DNA from 2 places in the Enterobacter cloacae complex sp. HYC074_NIDB genome. Region 2 is predicted to be linked to the other one. Evidence: predicted binding sites of a transcription regulator. Region 2 holds the regulator's gene; the other holds the start of a gene.
What was found. The regulator Fur, encoded in region 2, represses iron uptake genes when iron is present. The targets are predictions, from matches to a motif close to ATAATAATGAGAACNACTATCAA.
Positions count from the first base shown of each region.

Region 1: O1724_RS12970 (TonB-dependent siderophore receptor) is a predicted target of Fur. The motif match lies at 11,895-11,917, and genes of this name have one in related genera.

Region 1 covers NZ_CP114214.1:2,643,476-2,658,176, forward strand. Annotated here, with positions in the region: gene rnm (RNase RNM) at 1-435, opposite strand, end outside; gene trpL (trp operon leader peptide) at 563-607, shown strand; Trp leader region at 584-678, shown strand; gene O1724_RS12910 (anthranilate synthase component 1) at 702-2,264, shown strand; gene trpD (bifunctional anthranilate synthase glutamate amidotransferase component TrpG/anthranilate phosphoribosyltransferase TrpD) at 2,264-3,859, shown strand; gene trpCF (bifunctional indole-3-glycerol-phosphate synthase TrpC/phosphoribosylanthranilate isomerase TrpF) at 3,863-5,221, shown strand; gene trpB (tryptophan synthase subunit beta) at 5,232-6,425, shown strand; gene trpA (tryptophan synthase subunit alpha) at 6,425-7,234, shown strand; gene yedE (selenium metabolism membrane protein YedE/FdhT) at 7,409-8,620, shown strand; gene yedF (sulfurtransferase-like selenium metabolism protein YedF) at 8,617-8,850, shown strand; gene ymcF (cold shock small protein YmcF) at 8,886-9,107, opposite strand; gene ompW (outer membrane protein OmpW) at 9,137-9,769, opposite strand; gene O1724_RS12955 (YkgJ family cysteine cluster protein) at 10,052-10,456, shown strand; gene O1724_RS12960 (YciC family protein) at 10,482-11,225, shown strand; gene O1724_RS12965 (septation protein A) at 11,239-11,778, shown strand; gene O1724_RS12970 (TonB-dependent siderophore receptor) at 11,959-14,145, shown strand; gene yciA (acyl-CoA thioester hydrolase YciA) at 14,244-14,639, shown strand; gene tonB (TonB system transport protein TonB) at 14,678-14,701, opposite strand, start outside.
Region 2 covers NZ_CP114214.1:1,402,658-1,417,358, reverse strand. Annotated here, with positions in the region: gene seqA (replication initiation negative regulator SeqA) at 1-309, opposite strand, end outside; gene ybfF (esterase) at 493-1,266, shown strand; gene ybfE (LexA regulated protein) at 1,395-1,682, shown strand; gene fldA (flavodoxin FldA) at 1,838-2,368, shown strand; gene fur (ferric iron uptake transcriptional regulator) at 2,660-3,106, shown strand; gene chiQ (ChiQ/YbfN family lipoprotein) at 3,196-3,522, opposite strand; gene chiP (chitoporin ChiP) at 3,570-4,967, opposite strand; gene glnS (glutamine--tRNA ligase) at 5,415-7,082, opposite strand; gene nagE (PTS N-acetyl glucosamine transporter subunit IIABC) at 7,252-9,201, opposite strand; gene nagB (glucosamine-6-phosphate deaminase) at 9,527-10,327, shown strand; gene nagA (N-acetylglucosamine-6-phosphate deacetylase) at 10,383-11,531, shown strand; gene nagC (DNA-binding transcriptional regulator NagC) at 11,540-12,760, shown strand; gene nagD (ribonucleotide monophosphatase NagD) at 12,806-13,558, shown strand; gene asnB (asparagine synthase B) at 13,809-14,701, shown strand, end outside.

The DNA of each region.
Region 1 (14,701 bases), 1.2 Mb from region 2:
GCGCGTCACCGCCCCACCGTTCGCCAGCTTTCGCGCGCCTTCCAGCGCACCGGGAATATGCGCTTTTTCCAGACGTTCGCCAATCATCTCCGCGCGTTGATTGCGGCGTGTTTTTTGTTCTTGCAAAAAAGCACGCATGGCCGGATGTTCTATATCGATGTTCAGGCCAACGATATGAATTTCGTGGTTTTCCCAGACCGTCGAGATCTCAACCCCGGCCACCAGATCCAGCGCCAGTCCGCTGCGGACAATCTCGGCGCGCGCGGCGGGAATGCCGTCAGTGGTATCGTGATCGGTTATTGCCAGCGTGCCGACACGCATTTCAACGGCGCGATGGACCAGAGCTTCGGGTGTCAGCAGGCCATCTGAAGCCTGCGTATGGCTGTGTAAATCATAAATTACGGCGTAGGTGGTATCGCTCAAAGCACTTCCCATAACAGGTTGGAGACATCCGAAGCCCCTATGATACCGACTAACCGTGAAATACTGAAATCAGGGGTTGACAACACGCCATCGAACTAGTTAACTAGTACGCAAGTTCACACGAGAAAGGTATCTGAAAATGACAGCACATTTCGCTCTGCACGGTTGGTGGCGTACTTCCTGATCTTCGGGCAGTGTCACGCGTCTGCGATAAGCAAACAGATACCCAGCCCGCTACCCAGCGGGCTTTTTTTTGAACAGAATATGAGAACAACAACATGCAAACAGCCAAACCCCACCTCGAACTGCTGACCTGCGAGGCGGCCTATCGCCATAACCCTACCGCGCTGTTTCATCAGGTGTGCGGTGCACGTCCTGCGACGCTGCTGCTGGAATCTGCTGATATCGACAGCAAGGACGATCTCAAAAGCCTGCTGCTGGTTGACAGCGCGCTGCGCATTACCGCAGCGGGTGATACTGTCACTATTAAGGCGTTATCTGAGAATGGCGCGTCGCTGCTGCCGCTGCTGGATGCGGCTCTGCCTTCAGGTATTGAAAATGAGCGTCATCCGGACCTGAGAATTCTGCATTTCCCACCGGTAAGCCAGCTGCTGGATGAGGATGCCCGCCTCTGCTCGCTCTCCGTTTTTGACGCCTTCCGTCTGCTGCAAAATTTGGTGGCCGTACCGGAAGATGAGCGCGAAGCAATGTTCTTTGGCGGGCTGTTTGCTTACGACCTGGTTGCTGGCTTTGAAGATTTACCCCAAACCGAGCAGGGTAACCGCTGCCCGGACTACTGCTTCTACCTGGCCGAAACCCTGCTGGTGATCGACCATCAGAGAAAATACACCCGCATCCAGGCCAGCCTGTACACGCCGTCTGCGTCTGAGAAAAATCGCCTCGCGCAGCGCATCGCCCAACTGCAACAGCAGATGTCGGAAGCACCGCCCGCACTCCCGGTGCAGCGTGTTGAAAAGATGACCTGCGAGGTGAGTCAGACCGACGATCAGTACGGCGCGGTGGTGCGTCAGATGCAAAAAGCGATTCGTGCCGGGGAGATATTCCAGGTGGTGCCGTCCCGTCGCTTCTCACTGCCCTGCCCGTCGCCGCTGGCGGCTTACGATGTGCTTAAAAAGAGCAACCCAAGCCCTTACATGTTCTTTATGCAGGACAATGATTTCACCCTGTTTGGCGCGTCGCCGGAAAGCTCCCTCAAGTACGACGCCACCAGCCGCCAGATTGAGATCTACCCGATAGCGGGAACCCGCCCACGCGGCCGTCGTGCCGATGGCTCCCTGGACCGCGATCTCGACAGCCGCATTGAACTGGAAATGCGTACCGACCATAAGGAGCTCTCCGAACACCTGATGCTGGTTGACCTGGCGCGTAACGATCTGGCACGCATTTGCACGCCTGGCAGCCGCTACGTGGCGGACCTGACCAAAGTCGACCGCTACTCCTTCGTCATGCACCTGGTCTCCCGCGTGGTGGGTGAGCTGCGCCACGACCTCGACGTCCTGCACGCCTACCGCGCCTGCATGAACATGGGCACGTTGAGCGGCGCGCCGAAAGTCCGCGCTATGCAGCTGATCGCCGAAGCGGAAGGACGCCGTCGCGGCAGCTACGGTGGTGCCGTGGGCTATTTCACCGCTCACGGTGACCTCGATACCTGCATCGTGATCCGCTCCGCCTACGTTGAGGACGGCATTGCCACCGTCCAGGCCGGGGCCGGAATTGTGCTGGATTCTGTTCCGCAGTCGGAAGCCGACGAAACCCGCAGTAAAGCGCGCGCGGTACTGCGCGCCATTGCTACCGCACACCATGCACAGGAGATTTTCTGATGGCTGACATTCTGCTGCTCGATAATATCGACTCCTTTACCTACAACCTGGCAGATCAGCTGCGTGCGAATGGTCACAACGTTGTTATCTATCGCAACCACGTTCCGGCCCAGACGCTGATTGACCGTCTGGCGACCATGCAAAACCCGGTGCTGATGCTCTCCCCGGGCCCAGGCGCACCGAGCGAAGCAGGCTGTATGCCTGAGCTGTTGACCCGTATGCGCGGCAAGCTGCCGATTATCGGCATCTGCCTTGGCCATCAGGCGATTGTCGAAGCCTACGGCGGTTACGTGGGTCAGGCGGGGGAGATCCTGCATGGCAAAGCGTCAAGTATTGAACATGACGGTCAGGCGATGTTTGCCGGGCTGCCGAACCCGCTTCCGGTAGCGCGTTACCACTCGCTGGTTGGCAGCAACATTCCGGCCGGGCTGACCATTAACGCCTCGTTTGAAGGGATGGTGATGGCGGTGCGTCATGATGCGGATCGCGTCTGCGGGATGCAGTTCCACCCGGAATCTATCCTGACGTCCAACGGCGCGCGCCTGCTGGAGCAAACGCTCGACTGGGCGCTGCAAAAGCTGGAGCAGACCAACACCCTGCAACCGATTCTGGAAAAACTGTATCAGGCTCAGACCCTGAGCCAGCAGGAGAGCCACCAGCTGTTCTCCGCCGTCGTGCGCGGCGAGCTGAAGCCTGAGCAGCTGGCCGCTGCGCTGGTGAGCATGAAAGTGCGCGGCGAAAGCCCGCAGGAGATCGCCGGTGCCGCAACCGCGCTGCTGGAAAATGCCGCCCCGTTCCCGCGCCCGGACTACCCGTTTGCCGATATTGTCGGGACCGGTGGCGACGGCAGTAACAGTATCAATATTTCCACCGCCAGCGCCTTTGTGGCCGCGGCATGCGGTCTGAAAGTGGCGAAACACGGCAACCGCAGCGTGTCCAGCCGTTCAGGATCGTCCGACCTGCTGGCAGCTTTCGGTATCAACCTGGACATGAACGCCGAGCGTTCCCGTGAAGCGCTGGATGACCTGGGCGTCTGTTTCCTGTTTGCGCCGAAGTATCACACCGGTTTCCGCCACGCGATGCCGGTTCGCCAGCAGCTTAAAACCCGCACGCTGTTTAACGTGCTCGGTCCACTCATTAACCCGGCGCATCCGCCGCTGGCGCTGATTGGCGTTTACAGCCCGGAGCTGGTCCTGCCGATTGCGGAGACGCTGCGCGTCCTCGGTTACCAACGCGCCGCCGTGGTACACAGCGGCGGGATGGATGAAGTTTCCCTGCATGCGCCCACGCTGGTGGCCGAACTGAATCACGGCGAAGTGCTGAACTATCAGCTTGAGGCCGCTGACTTCGGGTTGACCCCGTACCATCAGGACGCCCTGGCGGGCGGCACGCCGGAAGAAAACCGTGACATTCTCACGCGCTTATTACAAGGTAAAGGTGAGGCCGCCCATGAGGCCGCCGTGGCGGCCAACGTAGCCATGCTGATGCGTTTACATGGCGAGGAAGATCTAAAAGCCAACGCCCAAAAAGTTCTGGACGTACTGCGCTCCGGTGCAGCTTACGATCGCGTTACCGCACTTGCGGCAAGAGGGTAAATAATGCAGACCGTTTTAGCGAAAATCGTCGCCGATAAGGCCATCTGGGTGGAAGCCCGCAAGCAACAGCAGCCGCTCGCCAGTTTTCAGAATGACGTCGTTCCGAGCAGCCGTCGTTTTTATGATGCGCTCCAGGGCGCGCGTACCGCGTTTATTCTGGAGTGTAAAAAAGCGTCTCCGTCCAAAGGCGTGATCCGCGACGATTTCGACCCGGCGCGTATTGCCGGTATTTACAAGCATCATGCGTCTGCCATTTCTGTGCTGACGGATGAGAAATATTTCCAGGGCAGCTTCGATTTTCTGCCCGTAGTCAGCGGCATCGCGCCGCAGCCGATTCTGTGCAAAGACTTTATTATCGACCCGTATCAGATCTGGCTGGCGCGCTTTTACCAGGCCGATGCCTGCCTGCTGATGCTCTCCGTGCTGGATGACGAGCAGTATCGCCAGCTCTCCGCCGTCGCGCACAGCCTGAATATGGGCGTGCTGACCGAAGTGAGCAACGAAGAGGAGCTGGAGCGCGCCATCGCGCTGGAAGCCAAAGTGGTCGGCATTAACAACCGCGACCTGCGCGACCTGTCGATTGACCTCAACCGTACGCGCCAGCTTGCGCCGCGTCTGGGCGCAGGCGTCACGGTGATCAGCGAATCCGGGATAAACAGCTACGCTCAGGTGCGCGAACTCAGCCACTTTGCCAACGGTTTCCTGATCGGCTCCGCGATGATGGAACACGACGATCTTAATGCGGCCGTGCGCCGCGTGCTGTTGGGTGAGAACAAAGTCTGCGGCCTGACCCGTGAACAGGATGCGCAGGCCGCATATGAAGCGGGCGCAATCTATGGTGGTCTGATCTTTGTTGAGTCCTCTCCTCGCGCCGTTAATGAGGAACAGGCGCGCAAGGTGATGACGGCTGCGCCACTGAACTACGTGGGCGTGTTCCGCGATGCGGATATTAACGACGTTGCGGCTAAAGCGGACGCGTTATACCTGAGCGCGGTTCAGCTGCATGGCGATGAAGATCAGGCATACATTGATGCTCTGCGACATGCTCTGGCGCCTCAGGTTCAGATCTGGAAAGCGCAAAGCGTTGGCGCCACCCTGCCCGCGCGTAACCTGAAGCATGTTGATAAATACGTGCTCGACAACGGCCAGGGCGGCACGGGGCAGCGTTTCGACTGGTCACTGCTGCGTGGCGAAGTGCTGGACAATGTCCTGCTGGCGGGGGGATTAAGCCCCGATAACTGTGTGGAAGCGGCCAAAACCGGCTGCGCCGGCCTCGATTTCAATTCAGGCGTAGAGTCCCAACCGGGCATTAAAGACGCCAGCAAGCTGGCATCGGTATTTAAAACTCTGCGTGCATATTAAGGAAGAGAAGATGACGACATTACTTAACCCGTATTTTGGTGAGTTCGGTGGGATGTATGTCCCACAAATCCTGATGCCCGCGCTGCGCCAGCTGGAAGAAGCGTTCGTGAGCGCACAGAAAGATCCGGCGTTTCAGGCGGAGTTTACTGACCTGCTGAAAAACTACGCCGGTCGTCCGACGGCGCTGACAAAGTGCCGCAACCTGACCGAAGGCACTAAAACTACGCTGTATCTTAAGCGTGAAGATTTGCTGCACGGTGGCGCGCATAAAACTAACCAGGTGCTGGGCCAGGCGCTGCTCGCGAAGCGGATGGGTAAAACCGAAATCATCGCCGAAACCGGCGCGGGGCAGCACGGTGTGGCCTCAGCGCTCGCCAGCGCCCTGCTCGGCCTGAAATGCCGCATTTACATGGGGGCGAAGGACGTTGAGCGCCAGTCGCCAAACGTGTTCCGTATGCGTCTGATGGGGGCGGAAGTGATCCCGGTGCACAGCGGTTCTGCCACGCTGAAAGATGCCTGTAATGAAGCGCTGCGCGACTGGTCTGGCAGCTACGAAACCGCCCACTACATGCTCGGTACCGCCGCGGGCCCGCACCCGTTCCCGACCATCGTGCGTGAATTCCAGCGCATGATCGGCGAAGAGACTAAAGCGCAGATCCTCGAAAAAGAGGGTCGCCTGCCGGATGCGGTGATCGCCTGCGTTGGCGGCGGATCTAACGCCATCGGCATGTTTGCCGATTTTATCGACGAAACCAGCGTTGGGCTGATTGGCGTTGAGCCTGCCGGCCACGGCATTGAAACGGGCGAGCATGGTGCGCCGCTGAAGCATGGCCGCGTGGGGATCTACTTCGGCATGAAGGCCCCGATGATGCAGACCGATGAAGGGCAGATTGAGGAGTCTTACTCGATCTCTGCCGGGCTGGATTTCCCGTCCGTAGGGCCGCAGCACGCGTTCCTGAACAGCACCGGCCGCGCGGATTATGTCTCCATCACCGATGACGAAGCGCTGGAGGCCTTCAAAACGCTGTGCCGCAATGAAGGGATCATCCCGGCGCTGGAGTCTTCCCACGCGCTGGCGCACGCGCTGAAAATGATGAAGGAAAACCCGGAAAAAGAGCAGCTGCTGGTGGTAAACCTTTCCGGTCGCGGTGACAAAGATATCTTCACCGTTCACGATATTCTGAAAGCACGAGGGGAAATCTGATGGAACGCTACGACAACGCATTTGCACAACTGAAAGCCCGCCAGGAAGGCGCGTTCGTTCCCTTCGTGACGCTGGGCGACCCCGGCCCGGAGCAGTCGCTGAAGATTATCGACACCCTGATTGATGCCGGTGCCGACGCGCTGGAGCTCGGTATTCCGTTCTCCGATCCGCTGGCGGATGGCCCGACCATTCAGAACGCAACGCTACGCGCGTTTGCCGCGGGCGTGACGCCGAGCCAGTGCTTTGAAATGCTGGCGGCGATCCGTCAGAAGCACCCGACCATTCCGATCGGCCTGCTGATGTACGCCAACCTGGTGTTCAGCCGCGGTATTGATGCGTTTTACGCAGAGTGCGCCCGCGTGGGCGTTGACTCCGTGCTGGTGGCTGACGTGCCCGTTGAAGAGTCTGCGCCATTCCGTCAGGCGGCAATGCGCCACAACGTCGCGCCGATTTTCATCTGTCCACCGAATGCCGATGACGATCTGTTGCGCCAGATTGCCTCTTACGGACGAGGTTACACCTACCTGCTCTCCCGTGCGGGCGTCACCGGTGCGGAAAACAAAGCCGCGCTGCCGCTGCATCATCTGGTGGAGAAGCTTGCAGAATACCATGCTGCACCGCCGCTTCAGGGCTTTGGCATTTCCTCACCGGATCAGGTTACTGCGGCGATTGACGCGAAAGCCGCCGGGGCCATTTCGGGTTCGGCTATCGTGAAAATTATCGAGAAGAACGTGGATAAGCCACAGCAGATGCTGGCTGAATTACACGCATTCGTCACATCCATGAAAGCGGCCACGCGCAAGGCGTAACCGTTAACACCGTCTGGCCCCGGCGTCAGGCGGTTTTCCCTCCTCTCTTCCTGAAAGAAGCAGGTCAAAATTGATCCTGTCGATATTTTCGGTGTGAATGACTTTCCAAACTTTCGCGTAAGCGTATGATCTGGGCTCTTTTTAGCGTTACCCTTCTGAGTTCAGAGGTTATTCATGTCATGGTATTCCTTCAAACAGACTTACCTGGTTAAGTTCTGGTCACCTGTTCCGGCCGTTATCGCGGCAGGCATTCTCTCTACCTATTATTTCGGTATTACCGGCACCTTCTGGGCTGTTACGGGTGAGTTTACCCGCTGGGGTGGGCAGCTATTACAGCTGGCAGGCGTCCATGCCGAAGAGTGGGGCTACTTCAAACTGATCCATCTTGAGGGCACACCGCTGACCCGCATCGACGGGATGATGATCATTGGCATGTTCGGCGGCTGTTTTGCGGCCGCGCTGTGGGCCAACAACGTTAAGTTGCGCATGCCGAAAAGCCGCATCCGCATTATGCAGGCCGTGGTCGGCGGCATCATTGCCGGGTTTGGCGCTCGTCTGGCGATGGGCTGTAATCTGGCCGCGTTCTTTACCGGCATTCCGCAGTTCTCGCTGCATGCCTGGTTCTTTGCCGTCGCCACCGCCATCGGCTCCTACTTCGGGGCTAAATTCACCCTGCTGCCGCTGTTCCGCATTCCGGTGAAAATGACGAAAGTTAGCGCTGCCTCTCCGTTAACGCAAAAACCCGATCAGGCGCGTCGTCGCTTCCGCCTCGGTATGCTGGTCTTTTTTGCCATGGTTGCCTGGGCGATTTGCACGGCGATGAATCAGCCCAAACTCGGTCTGGCCATGCTGTTCGGCGTCGGTTTTGGTCTGCTGATTGAACGCGCGCAGATCTGCTTTACCTCCGCGTTTCGCGATATGTGGATCACCGGACGAACCATGATGGCGAAGGCGATCATTGCCGGTATGGCCGTGAGCGCGATCGGCATCTTCAGCTACGTTCAGCTCGGCGTAGAACCGAAAATCATGTGGGCGGGCCCAAATGCCGTGATTGGCGGGCTGCTGTTTGGCTTTGGCATCGTGCTGGCGGGCGGGTGTGAAACCGGCTGGATGTATCGCGCTGTGGAAGGCCAGGTGCATTACTGGTGGGTGGGTCTGGGTAACGTGATTGGCTCTACCCTTCTGGCCTGCTACTGGGATGACGTCTCTCCGGTGCTGGCAACAAACTGGGACAAGGTCAACCTGCTGAAAACCTTTGGTCCACTCGGGGGGCTCCTGGTGACCTATGCCCTGCTGCTCATCGCCTTCTTACTGGTTGTTGCACAAGAGAAGCGCTTCTTCCGACGCGCCACCGCCAAAACTGAAACTCAGGAGAATGCCGCATGAAAGAGATCGTGCCTGATTATCGTCTCGATATGGTGGGTGAACCTTGCCCTTACCCGGCCGTCGCCACGCTTGAAGCGCTACCGCAGCTAAAGAAAGGTGAAATTCTGGAAGTGGTGAGCGATTGCCCCCAGTCGATCAATAACATTCCGCTTGATGCCAAAAATCACGGCTATACCGTGCTGGATATCCAGCAGGACGGACCAACCATTCGTTATTTAATTCAGAAGTGATTTCACGATCGAAAAAGGCCTCTCAGAGGCCTTTTCTAGTTTACTGGCTTTGGCCACCGTCGTCGTCTGAGCTTCGGCAGGCATGAATGAATGGTGAGACGTGTTCCGCAAACGGAACAGATAGCACCGTGAGGTAGGCTATGTGCTGGGCTGAACGTCGTGAACTGAAACTGTTTACCTGCACAAACCGGACACTCAAATTTGATGTTGGGGATATCCCCTCCAGACAGGTGTGTGGAACAACCACCATACAGCAATCACCGGCTGACAGGGGATATATCTTCTGTCAGAAACGATAGCCTGCTGAGAACATAAATACCCACGGATCCAGACGGGTATTGATACTTTGCTGCTGCCCGCCAGCTTTAAAGCGCACGTCCGTATCAATGTCCATATACCAGACAGAGGCGTTGATCAGCCAGTCACGATTAATCAGATAATCCAGACCAACCTGTCCCGCCATGCCCCACGAGTCTTTCAGGCTGAGATCGGAGAGCCCGGCCTCTTTACCGGTATCGTTAAATTTCTCATCAAAGAAGGTGGTGTAGTTAACGCCTGCACCAATATAAGGGCGCACCTTGCTGCTGGAATCGCCGAAGTACCACTGCGCCATCAGCGTTGGTGGCAAATGGTGCACCGTGGCAATGTCCCCGGTCGGTCCTAAACCGACGCGGTGACGGAATGGCGTGGCGGCTAAAAGCTCGACGCCAATGTTATCCGTTGCCATATACGTAAACGTCAGGCCTAACTGGGTGTTATTGCTAACGTTAAACCCGCCCATACCCAGCACATTGTCGGACCCTTCCGTTGGACGTACCGTTGCCGAACCGGCACGAATAAAGAATTCACCTGCTTCATGCGCGTAAGCGCCGCCAGAGAGACTGCTTAAGATAAGGGCTGCCACCGCTAATTTTTTCATATCCGCTCCATCGTTGTGGTTTTAATTGCGGAGGAGAATATACTCACAAATGAGTAATAAGTGATCTAACACAGATCACATTAAAACCAGTAAGTTAACATTCATTGATCTAGGTTAATTTTTGGTGACGCCTCATAAAGCAATAAGTTGTTACCGCGTCAATTTTTGGCATTTCATGGTTACAAAATTTTCTGTTTTCCCTCTCTTGCGCTTCCTGTAGCGGCTGGATAATTTATCACTCTCACAATGTGATTTGATGCGTTCTACTTTTGCAGGTGTGCCATGAGTGATCATAACCCGTGCATGACGTGCGGAGCCTGTTGTGCGTATTTTCGAGTCTCTTTCTATTGGGCTGAAGCCAGCGATGGCGGCGGCACCGTTCCGGTCGATCTCACTGAACCCTTAACCCCTTTTCTGCGCTGTATGTGCGGCACCAATCAAAAACAGAGCCGCTGTGTGGCACTGGAAGGTGAACCTGGGGTATCCACCCGCTGCTCCATTTACGCGGATCGCCCCAGCCCGTGTCGCACTTTCGCGATGTCGGGAGAGGATGGGCAGGTCAATGAGGCATGCAATCGCGCCCGCGCCCGCTATGGATTACCGCCGCTTTACAAAGATATGCTTTTCCATACAAGCCTTGATGCTGCCACCAGCGTGTTATCCGGTGTACAATTGCCGGCTAATTAACACCTGCAATACTCAAGGAGAGTGCATGTCTATCACGGCGAAGTCTGTCTACCGTGACACGGGAAATTTTTTCCGCAATCAGTTCATTACCTTTTTACTGATCGCGTTGTTGTGCGCCTTTATTACGGTGGTGCTGGGTCATGCGTTCTCACCCAGTGATGAACAGATTGCCACGCTGAGCCAGGGGGATCATCTTGCAGGCAGCGCAGGGTTGTTTGACCTTGTGCAGAATATGACGCCAGAGCAACAGCAAATCTTGCTGCGCGCATCTGCGGCATCTACCTTCTCGGGTCTGATTGGCAACGCCATTCTGGCGGGTGGCGTGTTGCTGATGATCCAACTGGTATCTGCCGGCCAACGCGTCAGCGCGTTACGTGCAATCGGGGCCAGTGCTCCGGTGCTGCCAAAGCTGTTTATCCTCATCTTCCTGACCACGCTGCTGGTCCAGATGGGGATCATGTTGGTGGTCGTTCCGGGCGTGCTGCTGGCTATCGTGCTTTCATTCGCGCCAGTAATGGTTGTGCAGGACAAACTGGGCATTTTCACCGCCATGCGCAGCAGCATCAGGCTCGCATGGGCCAATATGCGACTGGTCGCCCCGGCCGTTATCAGCTGGCTGCTGGCCAAGACTCTGCTGTTGCTGTTTGCGCCGAATTTTGCGGTGTTAACGCCAAATGTCGGAGCGGTTGTCGCCAATACGCTGAGCAATCTGATTTCAGCCGTGCTGCTGGTCTATTTGTTCCGCCTGTACATGTTAATTCGTCAGTAACTGGGATCGCAGAATGAAGCAGTTTCTTGATTTTTTACCGCTGATCGTATTTTTCGCTTTTTATAAGCTGTACGACATTTATGCCGGCACGCTGGCGCTGATTGTGGCAACGGCTGTGGTGCTGATTTACAGCTGGGTTCGCTATCGCAAAGTTGAAAAGATGGCGCTCATCACCTTCCTGATGGTGGCGGTGTTTGGTGGTCTGACATTGTTCTTCCACAATGATGAATTTATCAAATGGAAGGTCACGGTGATTTACGGCCTGTTTGCGGGCGCACTCCTCATCAGCCAGTGGGTGATGAAGAAGCCACTGATCCAGCGCATGCTGGGGAAAGAACTGACCCTGCCGCAGGCTGTGTGGGGACGTCTGAACATCGCCTGGGCGCTATTTTTTATTCTGTGTGGTCTGGCGAATATCTATATCGCATTCTGGCTGCCGCAGAATATCTGGGTCAACTTCAAGGTGTTTGGCCTGACGGCGCTGACTCTTATCTTCACCCTGCTCAGCGGCGTTTATATTTATCGCCACATGCCGCAGGATGACAAGCACTGATCCTTCTGGCCAGATCGTCACGCGGTCTGGCCTCGTTTCCCGCCTTCTCTTTTCTCTACATCCTTCCTGCGAAAATGTCTGAATTATGAAGATTTTATGGAGATCGCTGTCACTTTATTGTAATGAGAATGACTATCATTAATATTCGTCATCGCATTTTTAACAAATGGAAATGAGTTGATGAATAACATAATAAGATTTGCCCCGGCTACACTTACGCTCGCCATTTTTTCAACGCTATACCAGAGCGCTCACGCAGCGGAAGAGACTCTCACCGATGGTGAAACAATGGTTGTTCAGGCCACCGCTGAAGAGGCGCTGAAGCAACAGCCGGGGGTTTCCATCATCACGGCAAAGGACATAGAAAAGGATCCACCGGTTAACGATCTTTCAGAAATTATTCGCAAAATGCCCGGGGTTAACCTCACCGGAAACAGCGCGACAGGCAGCCGCGGTAACAACCGCCAGATCGACATCCGCGGTATGGGGCCGGAGAACACGCTGATTCTGATTGACGGTGTGCCGGTGACGTCACGTAACTCGGTGCGCTACAGCTGGCGCGGGGAGCGCGACACCCGCGGGGATACTAACTGGGTTCCGCCAGAGATGGTTGAGCGCATTGAAGTGCTCCGGGGACCTGCTGCCGCCCGCTATGGTTCGGGGGCGGCCGGCGGCGTCGTCAACATCATTACCAAACGCCCGACCAACGACTGGCACGGCTCACTCTCCCTGTACACTAACCAGCCTGAAAATGATAAAGAGGGGGCGACAAAACGCGCTAATTTTGATCTGAGCGGCCCCCTTGCGGGCGATGCGTTAACGATGCGCCTGTACGGGAATATCAATAAAACTGACGCAGATGCTCAGGACATCAACACCGCGCAAAATGGCTCTTACGCCGCCGGACGTGAAGGCGTGCGCAACAAGGACATCAATGCCCTGCTCTCCTGGAAACTCACGCCACAGCAGATTATCGATTTCGACTACAGCTACAGCCGCCAGGGCAATATCTACGCGGGTGATACTCAATACAGCAACAGCAACGTCAGCCCTGACGGTCTGGTGTCGTCCCTGTATGGACACGAAACCAACCGAATGTACCGCCAGTCTTATGGCATTACGCACAACGGCATCTGGGACTGGGGTCAGTCAAAGTTCGGTGTCTATTATGAAAAGACCAACAACACCCGCCTGGAAGAAGGCTCTACGGGCAAAGTTGAGGGGATGATCAATAGCGATAAATACGATACCAGCCGGCTGGAGTCATACCGTTCAACGGGTGAGCTGAACATTCCTTTCTTCTGGCTGGTCGAACAGACGCTAACCGTGGGTGCAGAATGGAACCGTGATGAACTGAACGATCCGGCCTCAATGCAGGCGACAAATGTGTCGGGAGAAGTGATTAACGGCGTTCCCGGCACGGCTTCTGAGCGCAACAGCAAAAACAGCGCTGACCTCACCGGCATCTATCTTGAGGACAATATTGAAGCGCGTCAGGGCACCAACCTGATCCCAGGGATCCGCTTTGATTATCACAATCAGTTCGGCAGCAACTGGAGCCCTAGCCTGAACGTCTCTCAGGATTTGGGTGACATGTTCAAGGTTAAAGCGGGTATCGCTCGGGTATTTAAAGCGCCAAACCTGTATCAATCCAGCGAAGGCTATCTGCTTTCCACCCGCGGTAATGGCTGCCCGAACAACGTTTCCGAAGGAAGCTGTTATTTGTTAGGCAACCCGGATCTGGATCCGGAAATCAGCGTGAACAAAGAGATTGGCCTGGCCTTTGCGCTGGAAGGCTACGAGGCTGGCATAACCTGGTTCCGCAACGATTACAAAAACAAGATCGTTTCAGGAACGGATGTGCTGGGCCAGACAAGCAGCGGCGCAAATATCCTTCAGTGGCAGAACGGAGGAAAGGCCGTTGTTGAAGGGCTGGAAGGCAACCTCACCGTCCCTGTTATTCGCGACACGCTAACCTGGCGTACTAATGCGACGTATATGATTCAGTCTAAAAGTAAAGACACCGGTAATCCGTTGTCGATTATCCCCAAATATACCGTCAACACCATGCTGGACTGGGAGGTTAACAGCAAGCTTTCAGCCAACGTAAGCTGGACGATGTACGGCCGCCAGAAGCCCAGAGAAAACGCTGAAATCCGCAAAGAGGAAAATGCGATGTCCAGCAGAGAGATCGGCGCGTATTCCATCGTGGGTATCGGCAGTAACTATCAGCTGACCAAAAACCTGCGCCTGAATGCCGGCATCAGCAACCTCTTTGACAAGCAGATTTACCGTGAAAATGACGGTGCATCGACCTATAACGAACCAGGCCGTGCGTATTACGCAGGCGTGACCCTGTCCTTCTGACCCTAAGGCGCCTGCTCTGCGGGCGCTAACCCTATTCTCTCCAGCCAGAAATCATAGTAGCATCCCGCCTGAAGTCTTCAGTTACGAGTTTAAAAACAATGACAACAAATGACGCCCCACAGGGCGAACTGGTTTTACGCACACTGGCAATGCCTGCGGATACGAATGCCAATGGCGATATTTTTGGCGGCTGGTTGATGTCGCAGATGGATATGGGCGGTGCAATCCTGGCAAAAGAGATTGCACACGGGCGCGTGGTAACCGTCCGGGTCGATGGCATGACCTTCCTGCGTCCTGTCGCGGTGGGGGACGTGGTGTGCTGTTATGCACGCTGCGTAAAACGCGGCACTACGTCTGTCTCCATCAACATTGAAGTCTGGGTGAAAAAAGTCTCTTCTGAACCGATTGGTCAGCGCTATAAGGCGACGGAGGCATTGTTCATCTATGTGGCGGTGGATAGCGACGGTAAGCCCCGCCAGCTTCCACGGAGCTGATCCTCAGGTAAAAAAAAGCCTCCTTGCGGAGGCTTCTTTTATTCCATCTGTGCCCCGCCGTT
Region 2 (14,701 bases):
GTTATCCAGTGAGTAAAGTGTAGACAGCACCAGCATAAAGCGGTTAACGGCCTTTTTCTGCTCGGCATATTCATCGGACAGCAGCAGCTCGCGCATCGCGCGCACTTTGTCCTTTGCCGGCATGACGGCAGGTTTTACTTGTGCAACAACGCTCGGCTGAGACACGACATCTTTAGTGACAGGAGTGGGCTGTGAGGCGGCGGAAATTTTAAGCATGCGCCGTAAAATGTCGGACGCGCTCTCCCCAATATGCCGCGTCTGGCTGGCAATATACTGATAGAGTTCGTCATCAACTTCGATTGTTTTCATCTTAATCCAGTGCGATATCTTATCTGAATACAAGTCGTTGAGATTATAAGGTCAAATCCCAACAGCGGATAGCGTCAAACCAGGTTGGCGGCAAAAGTCAGATTAAACTGGATCCTTGCCCCCGGGCGGCAGAATGGTCAACATGATACCCTAACCTGACAAACCTAAAAAAAGAACTTTGCCATGAAATTGAATACCCGAGCGCAAACTGCACAATCGCCGAACAATAATTCTCCCATCGTACTGGTTCACGGCCTGTTTGGTAGCCTGGATAATCTGGGTGTGCTGGCGCGCGATTTAGTGACCGATCACGAGATCCTCCAGGTTGATATGCGCAATCACGGTCTTTCAGGGCGCTCGGAGGAGATGACGTACGCAGCCATGGCGCAGGATCTGCGGGACACCCTCGATGCGAATAATATTCAGAAAGCGACGCTTATCGGGCATTCAATGGGCGGTAAAGCGGTGATGGCGCTCACTGCGCTGGCACCTGAGCGAATTTCCGGGCTGGTGGTCATCGACGTTGCGCCCGTCAATTACGACGTTCGCCGTCACGATGAGATTTTTGCCGCCATCAATGCGGTCACCGAAGCGGGTGTCGCAACCCGCCAACAGGCGGCTGCCGTTATGCGCGAGCATCTTGATGAAGAAGGCGTGGTCCAGTTCCTGCTGAAATCGTTTGTTGACGGGCAATGGCGCTTTAACGTCCCGGTGCTGTGGGATCAGTATTCGCATATTGTGGGCTGGGAAGCCGTCCCCGCCTGGCCGCACCCTACCCTTTTTATTCGCGGCGGCAACTCCCCTTACGTCACTGACGCGTACCGTGACGCGCTGCTGGCGCAATTCCCGCAGGCTCGCGCTCACGTCATTGCGGGTGCCGGGCACTGGGTACACGCGGAAAAACCGGATGCCGTCCTGCGCGCCATTCGCCGCTATCTTACTGATACAGCGAATTGATTAAAAAGCCAGCGACCGGAAGACGACGGGCTTCCAGTCGTTGGCGTGTGGATTTGGGTGATGTATGATGGCGCGCTTATCGCCCGGGCATTAGCAGGGCGGCGTGTTTCCCCCGAAGTCTCAGAATCATGGCCAAAGAACAAACGGACCGTACGACACTAGATCTGTTCGCGAATGAGCGTCGACCGGGACGACCGAAAACGAATCCGCTTTCGCGCGATGAACAGCTGCGTATCAATAAACGCAACCAGCTTAAACGCGATAAAAATCGTGGGCTTAAGCGTGTCGAACTGAAGCTGAATGCCGATGCCGTCGATGCGCTTAACGAATTAGCTGACGCGCGCAACATCAGCCGCAGCGAATTGATCGAAGAGATGCTGATCGCCCAGCTTGAGACGTTACGCGGCAAGGCGTGAGTCAGAAAATCCCCAATATTACCTTTTTCATGTAGCACAGAGTGCAGTCCTGCGTGATAGCTGTTTCCGCAGGGTTGCCTGTTCTGCTATTATTGCCCTTATCCGTGGACAATTTGCGCCACCATACCATTAAGTTTCAAGAGGTTATTTTACTCATGGCAATCATCGGCATTTTCTTTGGCAGTGATACTGGCAACACTGAAAATATCGCAAAAAACATTCAAAAACAGCTCGGTAAAGACGTTGCTGATGTGCATGACATCGCCAAGAGCAGCAAAGAAGATCTCGAGGGCTATGACATCCTGCTGCTGGGCATCCCCACATGGTACTACGGTGAAGCACAGTGTGACTGGGACGATTTCTTCCCGACGCTGGAAGAAGTAGACTTCAACGGCAAGCTGGTTGCCCTGTTTGGCTGTGGCGATCAGGAAGACTATGCTGAGTATTTCTGTGATGCGCTGGGCACTATTCGCGACATCATTGAGCCACGCGGTGCGGCGATCGTCGGTCACTGGCCAACGGCGGGTTACCATTTCGAAGCTTCCAAAGGTCTGGCAGATGACGATCACTTCGTTGGCTTGGCCATTGATGAAGACCGTCAGCCAGAGCTGACCGCTGAGCGTGTAGAAAAATGGGTTAAGCAGGTTCGTGAAGAGCTGAACCTGGACGATATCCTTAACGCCTGATATCCCTGCGGCGCAACTCCGGTTGCGCCCGTTTTCCAGGTAAAACCGATTAAATTAATTGCTACAAACTTTTAACTTTTTCGCCCAGACCTGTACAATATCCCCCTGGTAAAAAGTGGGTGCCATCGAACAAGTTTGTTGGTGATACCACGTTTTTATAAGCATACTTTGCTTGAGACTTGCAGTTTTCATTTAGCCATGGCAGTTCTATAATGAGACGCATTATCCCAAGTGCATTTTCTGTCACTTCTTCTTTTGAAGTGAATCGTTTAGCAACAGGACAGATTCCGCATGACTGACAACAATACCGCATTAAAGAAAGCTGGCCTGAAAGTAACGCTTCCTCGGTTAAAAATCCTTGAAGTGCTTCAGGGGCCAGACAATCACCATGTCAGTGCGGAAGACCTTTATAAGCGTCTTATCGATATGGGTGAAGAGATTGGGCTGGCAACCGTCTATCGTGTGCTGAACCAGTTTGATGACGCGGGCATTGTTACTCGTCATAATTTCGAAGGCGGTAAATCCGTGTTCGAGCTGACTCAGCAGCACCACCACGATCACCTGATCTGCCTCGACTGTGGCAAGGTCATTGAATTTAGCGATGATTCCATTGAATCGCGCCAGCGTGAAATCGCCGCCCGTCATGGCATCCGCCTGACCAACCACAGCCTGTACCTGTACGGTCACTGTGCTGAAGGTGATTGCCGCGAAAATGAACATGCGCACGACGCAAAATAAGTGAGTGTTCATACTCTGAGCCAGCCGTGAGGTTGGCTTTTTTTTGCCTGAAAAGCCCGGTGACGCTGCGCCACCGGGCGTAAAGCAACTTATTTATTGTTATTGCGTATCTCGTTCCAGATCTTATCGCAACGCTTCGCCACTTCCTGATCGTTACTGGTTTTACGCGCCTGAATACAGGCCTGGTAATCCATTACGCGAACGTTTTCCTGCGTGGCGAATTGCTCATGGGTTTTGTCTTTTTTCAGCACGTTCAGCACGCTTTGACAGGCCTCAATCTTCTCAGGTGAACCCTGTGCGGTATTGATGCACGCGCTGTAGGCCTCTTTCAGACGGGAGTCCTCTTTCGGCGCCTGATCCTGCGCGCATGCCACCAGCCCGAAGGTCAGCAACGCAACGATTACCCTTTTATTCATCATGTTCAGTCTCCATAACGGCGGGACACCGCCCGCCGCAGCATTCATCAGAAGATGGTAAATGGCGCAATGACCATGAATTTCACGTCACGTTCATCCTGGAAGATGTTGCCGTAGCCGCCCGCGTAGCTCGGGATATCGGAGTGGTTGTCATACTGGGTGAAGTGCAGTTTGAACATCGTGCCTTTCGCACGGCCCTCCTGAAGGGTGTAAATCGCATCCAGGCTGTATGAAGACTCTTTCAGACGGTAGTTTGGATCGTAGTACGCGTCTGGCGTAGCCATATCCGCTGGCTTCGCATCCCAGGCGTACGCGTAGGACGCGCCCACTGCCCAGCCGGGCAGGTTCCAGTTTTTCAGGTCATACATTGCCCCGAAGAAGACCGCCTTTTCGCCGTCGGCGTTAAAGTCAGAGCGGTTATCCCACCAGATATCCAGACGACCGTTAGAGGAGGCGTAGGTTGGGGTCATACGTTGCAGGAAGTAGCCCTGCTGCCCTTCTGCCTTGACCCATGTTCCCTCCAGACGCAAATCAACCTGACCTACCTTGTAGCCGAAGGTCAGCGCCTGTAACCACGCGGTGCCGTCATAGATATCATTTACGCTGCCATCACTGACCTTGTCGCGCGTACCGTAGAACTGATAGCTGGTGCTCAGCGGGCTACCCGCGATATCAAATTTGTAGCTGGCTTTAGCAAAGTACTGATCGATATAGCCTTCAGCCTGACCAAATGCAGCTTCCAGCACCAGATCGTTTTTAAAGTCGTACTTCGCTCCCAGCGAGTGGAGATAATCAACTTTGGTTTTTTTATCGTTCTGATAGAACTTGTCCATCTCAATGTGCCACGGCGCTTTGTACTCGTTGGTCCACATATAGGAGAAGCTCAACGCCCCCGCATCGCCGTAGTCAAAATTAGCACCGGCTTCCGCCCCCTGATAGGTGCCTGGCATAAAGCTCCAGTGCGGCGCTAACAACGTCTGGCCGGTTGGCTGGATATAACCACCCCGCGCCCAGACCGGGCCATATTTGAATTTTGCAGCCGCTTTATACAGGCTGATACCGCTTTTATCGCCGGACCAGTCTTCGTCGTAGGCTTTATTACTGGAGGAGAACGCAATTTCGTTCGGATGGCCGCTGTCGCCATTTTCGGCCATTTCAATTGCGGTGAATGCGGCAATATCGATCCCGAACATATCGGCGGCATATCCCGACTGGAAATCCAGGTTGGCGTTCCATGTCGAGTGAGAAAGGTTGGTTTTGTATTTATCTTCAGTGACGTCTTTACGGTCACGCTCACGCTGCCAGTAATAAATACCGCCCGTGAGGGTGGAATCTTCAATGAAACCTGCTGCTTTTGCCTCTGGCGCAATCACCAGGCCCGACATTGCTGTCACACTGGCAATAGCTAGCGCCAGCGCACTACGTTTGCCACTAAACGTACGCATAGATTATTCCTCTTTGACGAATTAAAACGCCCTAAACGGCGAAAAACAGAAAAGACCAAATGGTCAGGGGTAGTCAGAAATACCCTCGAATTAACTACCGTCTTTAGGTTATTTTTCGCGACGCGAATTATCAATGGTTTTAATCAGGCAAAAGTCAGGATTATGACGAAGAGCACATATTTCGTAGTGCTTTGTAACATTTACCGGAAAGCGAGTACTGGCGGGGGAATGCGCTAATTTTCAGTAAGTAACATTGATATTGTGAATATATTTTTCAGTGTTTCTGTTTTTGGAAAACAACAAACTTTTTTTAAATAAAATAAGTAGCACCACATTGACCTGGAATGTTGGGTTTAAATGATTATCCCGATGCTTAACGACATGATCGTTAAATAAAAAAACGCCGCATTACGCGGCGTTTGTTTCTCATTGACCAGAGCAGCGTTATTATTCGCCGATCTTAGTCCAGGTATCACGCAGACCGACGGTACGGTTAAATACCGGTTTTTCTGCCGTGCTGTAACGGCTGTCCAGGCAGAAGTAACCCTCACGTTCAAACTGGAACGCTTTACCGGCTTCAGCGGCTTTCAGAGACGGCTCGGCATACCCCTGCTTGATAATCAGAGACTCAGGGTTAATGACCGCCAGGAAGTCCTCCGCAGCGCCTGGATTAGGCACACTGAACAGACGATCGTAGAGACGGATCTCAACCGGCAGCGCATGCTGCGCGCTCACCCAGTGGATTACACCTTTTACTTTACGGCCATCCGCCGGATCTTTACTCAGCGTCTCTGCGTCATACGTACAGAAGATGGTCGTGATGTTACCTTCCGCATCTTTCTCTACGCGCTCGGCTTTGATTACATAGGCGTTACGCAGACGTACTTCTTTGCCCAGCACCAGACGCTTGTACTGCTTGTTCGCTTCTTCGCGGAAGTCGGCACGATCGATCCAGATTTCACCGCTAAACGGCACGTCGCGGGTGCCCATTTCCGGTTTGTTCGGATGGTTAGGCATCGAGACCTGTTCGCTTCCGCCCTGCGGATAGTTTTCGATAACCAGTTTCACTGGATCGATCACTGCCATCGCGCGCGGCGCGTTTTCGTTCAGGTCTTCACGAATGCAGGATTCCAGAGACGCCATTTCGATGGTGTTGTCCTGCTTGGTGACGCCAATACGTTTGCAGAACTCACGAATGGACGCCGAGGTGTAGCCACGACGACGCAGGCCAGAGATGGTCGGCATACGCGGGTCGTCCCAGCCTTCAACGTGCTTGTCGGTGACCAGCAGGTTCAGCTTACGCTTGGACATCACGGTGTATTCCAGGTTCAGACGAGAGAACTCGTACTGACGCGGATGCACAGGAATGGTGATGTTATCCAGCACCCAGTCGTACAGACGACGGTTGTCCTGGAATTCCAGCGTGCACAGAGAGTGCGTAATGCCTTCCAGCGCATCGCTGATGCAGTGGGTGAAGTCGTACATCGGGTAGATGCACCACTTGTTACCGGTCTGGTGGTGTTCAGCGAACTTAATGCGGTACAGCACCGGATCGCGCATCACGATGAACGGAGACGCCATATCGATTTTGGCACGCAGACACGCTTTACCTTCTTCGAAGCCACCGGCACGCATTTTTTCAAACAGCGCCAGGTTCTCTTCCACGCTACGATCGCGGAACGGGCTGTTTTTGCCAGGCTGAGTCAGCGTACCGCGGTATTCACGGATTTCGTCAGCAGACAATTCGTCGACGTATGCCAGACCTTTGTTAATCAGTTCAACCGCATAGGCATACAGCTGATCGAAATAGTCTGAGGAGTAGCAGATATCGCCAGACCAGTTGAAGCCCAGCCATTGCACGTCGTTTTTAATCGACTCAACGTATTCGATGTCTTCTTTTACTGGGTTGGTGTCATCAAAACGCAGGTTGCACTGTCCCTGGTAATCTTGCGCAATACCAAAGTTCAGGCAGATCGATTTGGCGTGACCAATGTGCAGGTAGCCATTTGGCTCCGGCGGGAAACGCGTGTGGACTGTGGTGTGCTTACCACTGGCCAGATCTTCATCGATGATCTGGCGAATAAAGTTACTCGGGCGGGCTTCTGCCTCACTCATCGTGGATTCCTCAAAGCGTAAACAACGTATAACGGCATATGATCTTATAAGCCGGACGTAGTGACAACCCTTAAAACGTCCCGGAAGAAAATAATGGGGGCAATTGCTGCAAAAAAAAGCGGCGGAGGATATCCCCCGCCGCTAAAGGCATAACTCTACTCAGGAGCGATTACTTGCCTTTAATCTCATATAGTGGCGTCTGGCCTGCAACTACCTGCCCCTGCGCCTGGATCACCAGACCGCTGAAGTCGTCGATGTTGCTGCACACTACCGGGCTGATCATGGAGCGCGCGTTGGCATTCAGGAAGTCCAGATCCATTTCCAGAATCGGCTGGCCTGCCGCCACTTCTGCGCCCTCTTCCACCAGGCGAGTAAAGCCCTGACCGTTCAGCGCAACGGTATCGATACCCATATGGACTACGATCTCCGCGCCTTTTTCCGTTTCCAGGCAGAACGCGTGGTTGGTGTTGAAGATTTTCACGATAGTACCGGCAGCCGGAGAGACCACGGTTTTGTCCGTTGGTTTTACCGCCACGCCGTCACCGACCGCTTTGCTGGCGAACGCTTCGTCAGGCACCTGTTCAAGCGCAACAACGTCACCTGTCACCGGAGAAACCAGCGCAGCGATGGTCACCGCGTTTGGCACAGCCTGCGGTTTTGCAACCGGCGCGTCAGCCACCGGTGCGTTATCCGTTGAGGCGGCAGCGACCGGCCCACGGGCAACCACTTTTTTCATTTCATCGCCGATAGATTCGGCCTTCGCACCCACGATAACCTGGATGGTTTGTTTGTTCAGTTTCACCACACCAGACGCACCCAGGCGTTTGCACATTGCATCGCTCACGCGCGCGGAGTCGCCTACGGTCAGACGCAGACGGGTAATACAGGCATCGATCGCTTTCAGGTTGTCGGTGCCACCCACAGCGGCAATGTAGCTGGTTGCCAGCTGGGTTAAACCCTCTTCGGTATTGCTGTTGGCTTCACTGGTCACAACATCATCTTTCGTATCTTCGCGACCAGGCGTCTTCAGGTTAAACATACGAATAACCGCGCTGAACAGAACGAAGTAGATAACGAAGAAGATCAGGCCCATCACCATCAGGATCCAGACGTTGCTGCTTGCCGCCGGCAGGTTGTACATCAACACATAGTCGATGGCGCCTGCGGAGAAGGAGAAGCCAGCATGGATACCCAGAAGGGTGGCGACGAACAGGCTGATACCGGTCAGGATCGCGTGCATCAGATACAGCAGCGGAGCCAGGAACATGAACAGGAATTCCAGTGGCTCGGTCACGCCGGTCAGGAAGGCGGTGATCGCAACGGACAGCAGCATCCCGCCAATCATTGGGCGACGCGCTTTCGGCGCAGCCAGGTACATTGCCAGCGCCGCGCCAGGCAGACCAAACATCATGATTGGGAAGAAGCCAGACATGAACATGCCCGCGGTGCCGTCGCCTGCGTAGAAGCGGTTGATATCACCGTGGAATACCGCGCCGGCCGCGTTGGTGAACTCACCAATCTGGAACCAGGCGATGGTGTTCAGTACCTGATGCAGACCGGTTGGGATCAGCAGACGGTTAATGAAACCGAAGATGCCCGCACCCATTGCGCCCGCAGACACGATCCACTCGCCACCCGCATGGATAGCATGCTGCACCGGTGGCCAAACGTAGCCAAAGATGGCGGCGAGGATCAGACAGAAAAAGCCCGTCGCAATCGGCACAAAACGTTTACCGCCGAAGAAGCTCAGGAAGTCAGGAAGTTTGATACCTGCCCAACGGTTGTACACGGCACCACCCACCAGGCCAGTAATGATACCTGCCAGCACACCCATGTTGATTTCAGGATTGATGGTTACCATCGCTTTCGTGAGGATGAAGTAACCGACAGCCCCTGCCAGTGCCGCGGCACCCGCGCTGTCTTTTGACCAGCTTGACGCCACACCGATGGCGAAAATCAGCGCCAGGTTGTCAAAAATTGCGCCGCCTGCCTGGGCAATAAACGGCACGTTAAGAAGATCGGGTTGCCCGAATCGCAGCAGCAATGCTGCAACCGGTAGCACGGCGATAGGGAGCTGCAAAGCCCTACCGAGGCGCTGGAAAAAACCTAAAATATTCATCCTATTCCCCCTACGAGACCCTTTGTTAAGACTCGCGCATAAACTATGTTTTTATTGTGTCACGAACGATAGATACAGTTGATGATTCACTGGCAGTGTGAGTGTGTGAAAAATTAATTCGTATCGCAAATTAAACACCTATTTTTTGTGATTATTGTCACCAAATATCGTATTAAACCCTCCCTGTCACTGGCTAACGACGAAAACTTATTTTATCATTCAAAAAATCAAGACGGATTGATCCGGCCTGAAAGGTTCCAGGTTACGCTTAGTTCAGGTTGCACTAATCATCCGCCCACTTTTACTTAAACTTTAGAGGTGAATAATGAGACTGATTCCCCTGGCAACAGCTGAACAAGTCGGAAAATGGGCTGCTCGTCATATCGTTAACCGCATCAACGCGTTCAAACCAACAGCCGATCGTCCTTTCGTTCTCGGTCTTCCAACCGGCGGCACGCCCCTGACCGCTTATAAAGCTCTGGTTGAAATGCACAAAGCGGGCCAGGTTAGCTTTAAACACGTTGTGACCTTCAACATGGACGAATATGTCGGCCTGCCAAAGGAACATCCGGAAAGTTACCACAGCTTTATGCACCGTAATTTCTTCGATCACGTTGATATTCCGGCTGAAAACATTAACCTGCTGAATGGAAACGCGCCTGATATTGACGCAGAATGCCGTCAGTATGAAGAAAAAATCCGTTCCTACGGTAAAATCCACCTGTTTATGGGCGGCGTAGGCAACGATGGTCATATCGCGTTCAACGAACCGGCATCTTCACTGGCTTCCCGTACCCGTATTAAAACGCTGACCCATGATACGCGCGTGGCTAACTCCCGCTTCTTTGACGGCGACGTCAATCAGGTGCCTAAATACGCGCTGACCGTGGGCGTGGGCACGCTGCTGGATGCCGAAGAAGTGATGATTCTGGTGCTGGGCGCGGTGAAAGCGCAAGCGCTTCAGGCTGCCGTTGAAGGCAACGTGAACCATATGTGGACGATCAGCTGCTTACAGCTGCATCCAAAAGCGGTTGTCGTGTGTGACGAACCGTCCACCATGGAGCTGAAAGTGAAAACGCTGAAATACTTCAACGAGCTGGAAGCTGAGAACATCAAAGGTCTGTAATTGAATAACCGCCTCTTTTATCCGGGGCGGTCGCTTTTTTTAACCGGGGGTCGATATGTACGCTTTAACCCACGGTCGGATTTATACCGGCCATGAAATTCTGGATGACCATGCGATTGTAATCGCCAATGGCCTGATTGAACGTGTTTGCCCGCTGGCGGAACTGCCGCCGGAGATCGAACAGCGTTCACTCAATGGAGCTGTAATCTCCCCCGGTTTCATCGACGTACAGCTTAACGGCTGCGGCGGTGTCCAGTTTAACGATACCGCAGAAGCGGTGACGGTTGAAACGCTGGAAATTATGCAGAAAGCCAACGAGAAATCGGGCTGCACCAGCTATCTGCCAACGCTGATCACCAGCAGCGATGACCTGATGAAACAGGGTATCCGCGTCATGCGCGAATACCTGGCAAAACATCCGAATCAGGCGCTGGGCCTGCACCTGGAAGGGCCCTGGCTGAATATGGTCAAGAAAGGCACCCATAACCCAAACTACGTGCGCAAACCGGATGCCGAGCTGGTGGATTACATGTGCGCCAATGCCGATGTGATCACCAAAGTGACGCTGGCCCCGGAAATGACCGGCACGGACGTTATCAGCAAACTGGCCGCCGCCGGGATTGTGGTATCTGCGGGCCATTCGAACGCGACGCTGAAAGAGGCGAAGGCCGGTTTCCGCGCAGGCATTACATTTGCCACACACCTTTATAACGCGATGCCCTATATTACTGGCCGCGAACCGGGACTGGTTGGCGCAATTCTGGATGAACCAGACGTCTACTGCGGCATTATCGCCGACGGCTTGCATGTCGATTACACCAACATCCGCAACGCCAAACGCCTGAAAGGCGACAAGCTCTGCCTGGTGACGGATGCTACCGCTCCGGCAGGAGCGAATATTGACCAGTTCATTTTTGCTGGTAAAACAATATACTACCGGAATGGACTGTGTGTGGATGAGAACGGCACGCTGAGCGGTTCTTCTCTGACGATGATCGAAGGGGTACGTAACCTCGTTGAACATTGCGGCATCGCACTTGAGGAAGTGCTGCGCATGGCCACGCTTTATCCGGCGCGCGCCATTGGCGTCGATAAACAGCTCGGTGGTATTGCGCCAAGTATGGTTGCAAACCTGACGGCGTTCACACACGATTATAAAATTATTAAGACCATCGTTAATGGTAACGAGGTCGTCACTGAGTAAGTAAAAGTATGACACCAGGCGGACAAGCTCAAATCGGTAATGTCGATCTCGTTAAACAACTTAACAGCGCGGCAGTTTATCGCCTGATTGACCAGCACGGGCCAATCTCACGCATTCAGATAGCCGAACAAAGCCAGCTTGCTCCCGCCAGCGTGACAAAAATTACACGTCAGCTTATTGAGCGCGGCCTGATCAAAGAAGTCGATCAGCAGGCCTCCACCGGGGGCCGCCGCGCGATTTCCATCGTCACGGAAACCCGCAATTTTCAGGCCATTGGCGTTCGCTTAGGACGTCATGACACCACGCTTACGCTCTACGACCTGAGCAGCAAGGCCATTGCCGAAGAGCATTACCCCCTTCCTGAGCGCACGCAGGAGACGCTTGAACATGCGTTACTGAATACCATTGCGCAGTTTATCGAAAGCTGTCAGCGCAAGATCCGTGAACTCATCGCCATCTCGGTGATTTTGCCCGGCCTGGTTGACCCGGAAAGCGGCGTTATTCGCTACATGCCGCATATTAAGGTAGAGAACTGGGGGCTGGTTGAGGCGCTGGAAAAGCGCTTCAAGCTGACCTGCTTTGTTGGTCACGATATTCGCTCGCTGGCGCTGGCGGAGCACTACTTTGGAGCGAGCCAGGACTGCGAAGACTCTATTCTGGTGCGCGTTCACCGTGGTACAGGTGCGGGCATCATCTCGAATGGCCGCATTTTTATTGGTCGTAACGGTAACGTAGGCGAGATTGGTCATATCCAGGTGGAACCGCTTGGCGAGCGCTGCCACTGCGGTAATTTTGGCTGTCTTGAAACCGTTACCGCCAACGCCGCCATTGAACATCGCGTTCGCCATCTGCTGGAGCAGGGTTACCAGAGCCGCGTCACGCTGGACGATTGTAAGATCGGCACCATCTGCAAAGCGGCAAACAAAGGCGATGCGCTGGCCTGCGAAGTGATCGAACAGGTAGGACGCCACCTGGGTAAGACCATCGCCATTGCCATCAACCTGTTTAATCCGCAAAAGGTGGTGATTGCCGGCGAGATCGTTGAAGCCGAAAAAGTGTTACTGCCCGCCATTGAAGGCTGCATCAATACCCAGGCGCTGAAGGCATTTCGCCAGAATTTGCCGGTGGTGCGATCTACGCTCGATCACCGCTCGGCAATTGGCGCATTCGCCCTGGTAAAACGTGCCATGCTGAACGGGATCCTGCTGCAACATTTGCTGGAATCCTGATCGGATCTTATAGTAACGCCTTCTTTTTTTGATGTCGGATTGTCCATGACCATTAAGAATGTAATTTGTGATATCGACGGCGTGCTGATGCACGACAACGTTGCCGTGCCGGGTGCTGCGGAGTTTCTTCACCGCATCATCGATAAAGGAATGCCACTGGTTCTTCTCACGAACTACCCTTCACAGACTGGTCAGGATCTGGCAAACCGCTTTGCTACTGCGGGCGTCAACGTCCCGGACAGCGTGTTCTATACCTCTGCGATGGCGACCGCGGATTTCCTGAAGCGTCAGGAAGGCAAAAAAGCCTATGTGGTTGGTGAAGGTGCGCTGATCCACGAGCTGTATAAAGCGGGCTTCACCATCACCGACGTGAACCCGGACTTTGTCATCGTGGGCGAAACGCGCTCCTTTAACTGGGAGATGATGCATAAGGCAGCCTACTTTGTCGCCAACGGTGCGCGTTTTATCGCCACCAACCCGGACACGCACGGTCGCGGTTTTTATCCCGCCTGCGGTGCGCTGTGTGCCGGTATCGAAAAAATCTCGGGCCGTAAGCCGTTTGTTGTCGGTAAACCGAGCCCGTGGATTATCCGCGCCGCACTGAATACGATGCAGGCACACTCAGAAGAAACCGTCATTGTGGGCGACAACCTGCGTACCGATATTCTTGCTGGCTTCCAGGCGGGGCTTGAAACCATCCTGGTGCTTTCTGGCGTTTCACAGCTTGATGACATTGATACGATGCCGTTCCGGCCAAGCTGGATTTACCCCTCTGTCGACGAAATCGACGTTATTTGATTCAGAACCACGCCTCAGGGCGTGGTTTTTCATTTCTGCTGTCTTAAAACATCACTTCATCTAACGAAATCAGCTCTTCATTGAGAAATCATCAATAGAATCGCTTAAGGCATACACTTTTTTTAAGATTCGGCAATTGCCATTGCACTTTTTACGTTTTCATCGGTAAAACGCTTGCGCCCCCTCCCCTTTTTGCGGCATTTTCATAAGCAAGCAACATCACAACGCAACAGGGTTAACGGAGAAGGTTATGTGTTCTATTTTTGGCGTACTGGATATTAAAACTGACGCGGGCGAACTGCGTAAAAAAGCACTCGAATTGTCCCGCCTGATGCGCCATCGCGGTCCGGACTGGTCAGGCGTTTACGCCAGCGATAAAGCGATTCTGGCTCACGAACGTCTCTCCATTGTTGATGTCAACGCTGGCGCACAGCCGCTGTATAACGAGAAAAAAACGCACGCGCTGGCTGTTAACGGTGAAATTTACAACCATCAGGCGCTGCGCGCTGAGTACGGCGATCGCTACGCGTTTCAGACCGGCTCAGACTGCGAAGTGATCCTGGCGCTGTATCAGGAGAAAGGCCCGGAGTTCCTCGACGACCTGCAAGGTATGTTCGCCTTCGCCCTGTACGACAGCGAAAAAGACGCTTACCTGATTGGCCGCGACCATATTGGTATTATCCCGCTGTACATGGGACACGATGAACACGGTAACTTCTACGTTGCCTCAGAGATGAAAGCCCTGGTACCGGTATGCCGCACCATCAAAGAGTTCCCGGCAGGTAGCTACCTGTGGAGCCAGGACGGCGAGATCCGCCCGTACTACCAGCGCGACTGGTTTGATTATGAAGCGGTGAAAGACAACGTGACGGACAAAGCGGAACTGCGTCAGGCGCTGGAAGAGTCAGTGAAAAGCCACCTGATGTCAGATGTCCCCTACGGTGTACTGCTCTCCGGCGGTCTGGACTCCTCCGTGATCTCCGCGATCACCAAGAAATTCGCCGCACGTCGCGTGGAAGATCAGGAGCGCTCTGAAGCCTGGTGGCCACAACTGCACTCCTTTGCCGTGGGTCTGGAAGGGGCACCTGACCTGAAAGCCGCCCAGGAAGTGGCGAACCATCTTGGCACGGTGCACCATGAAAT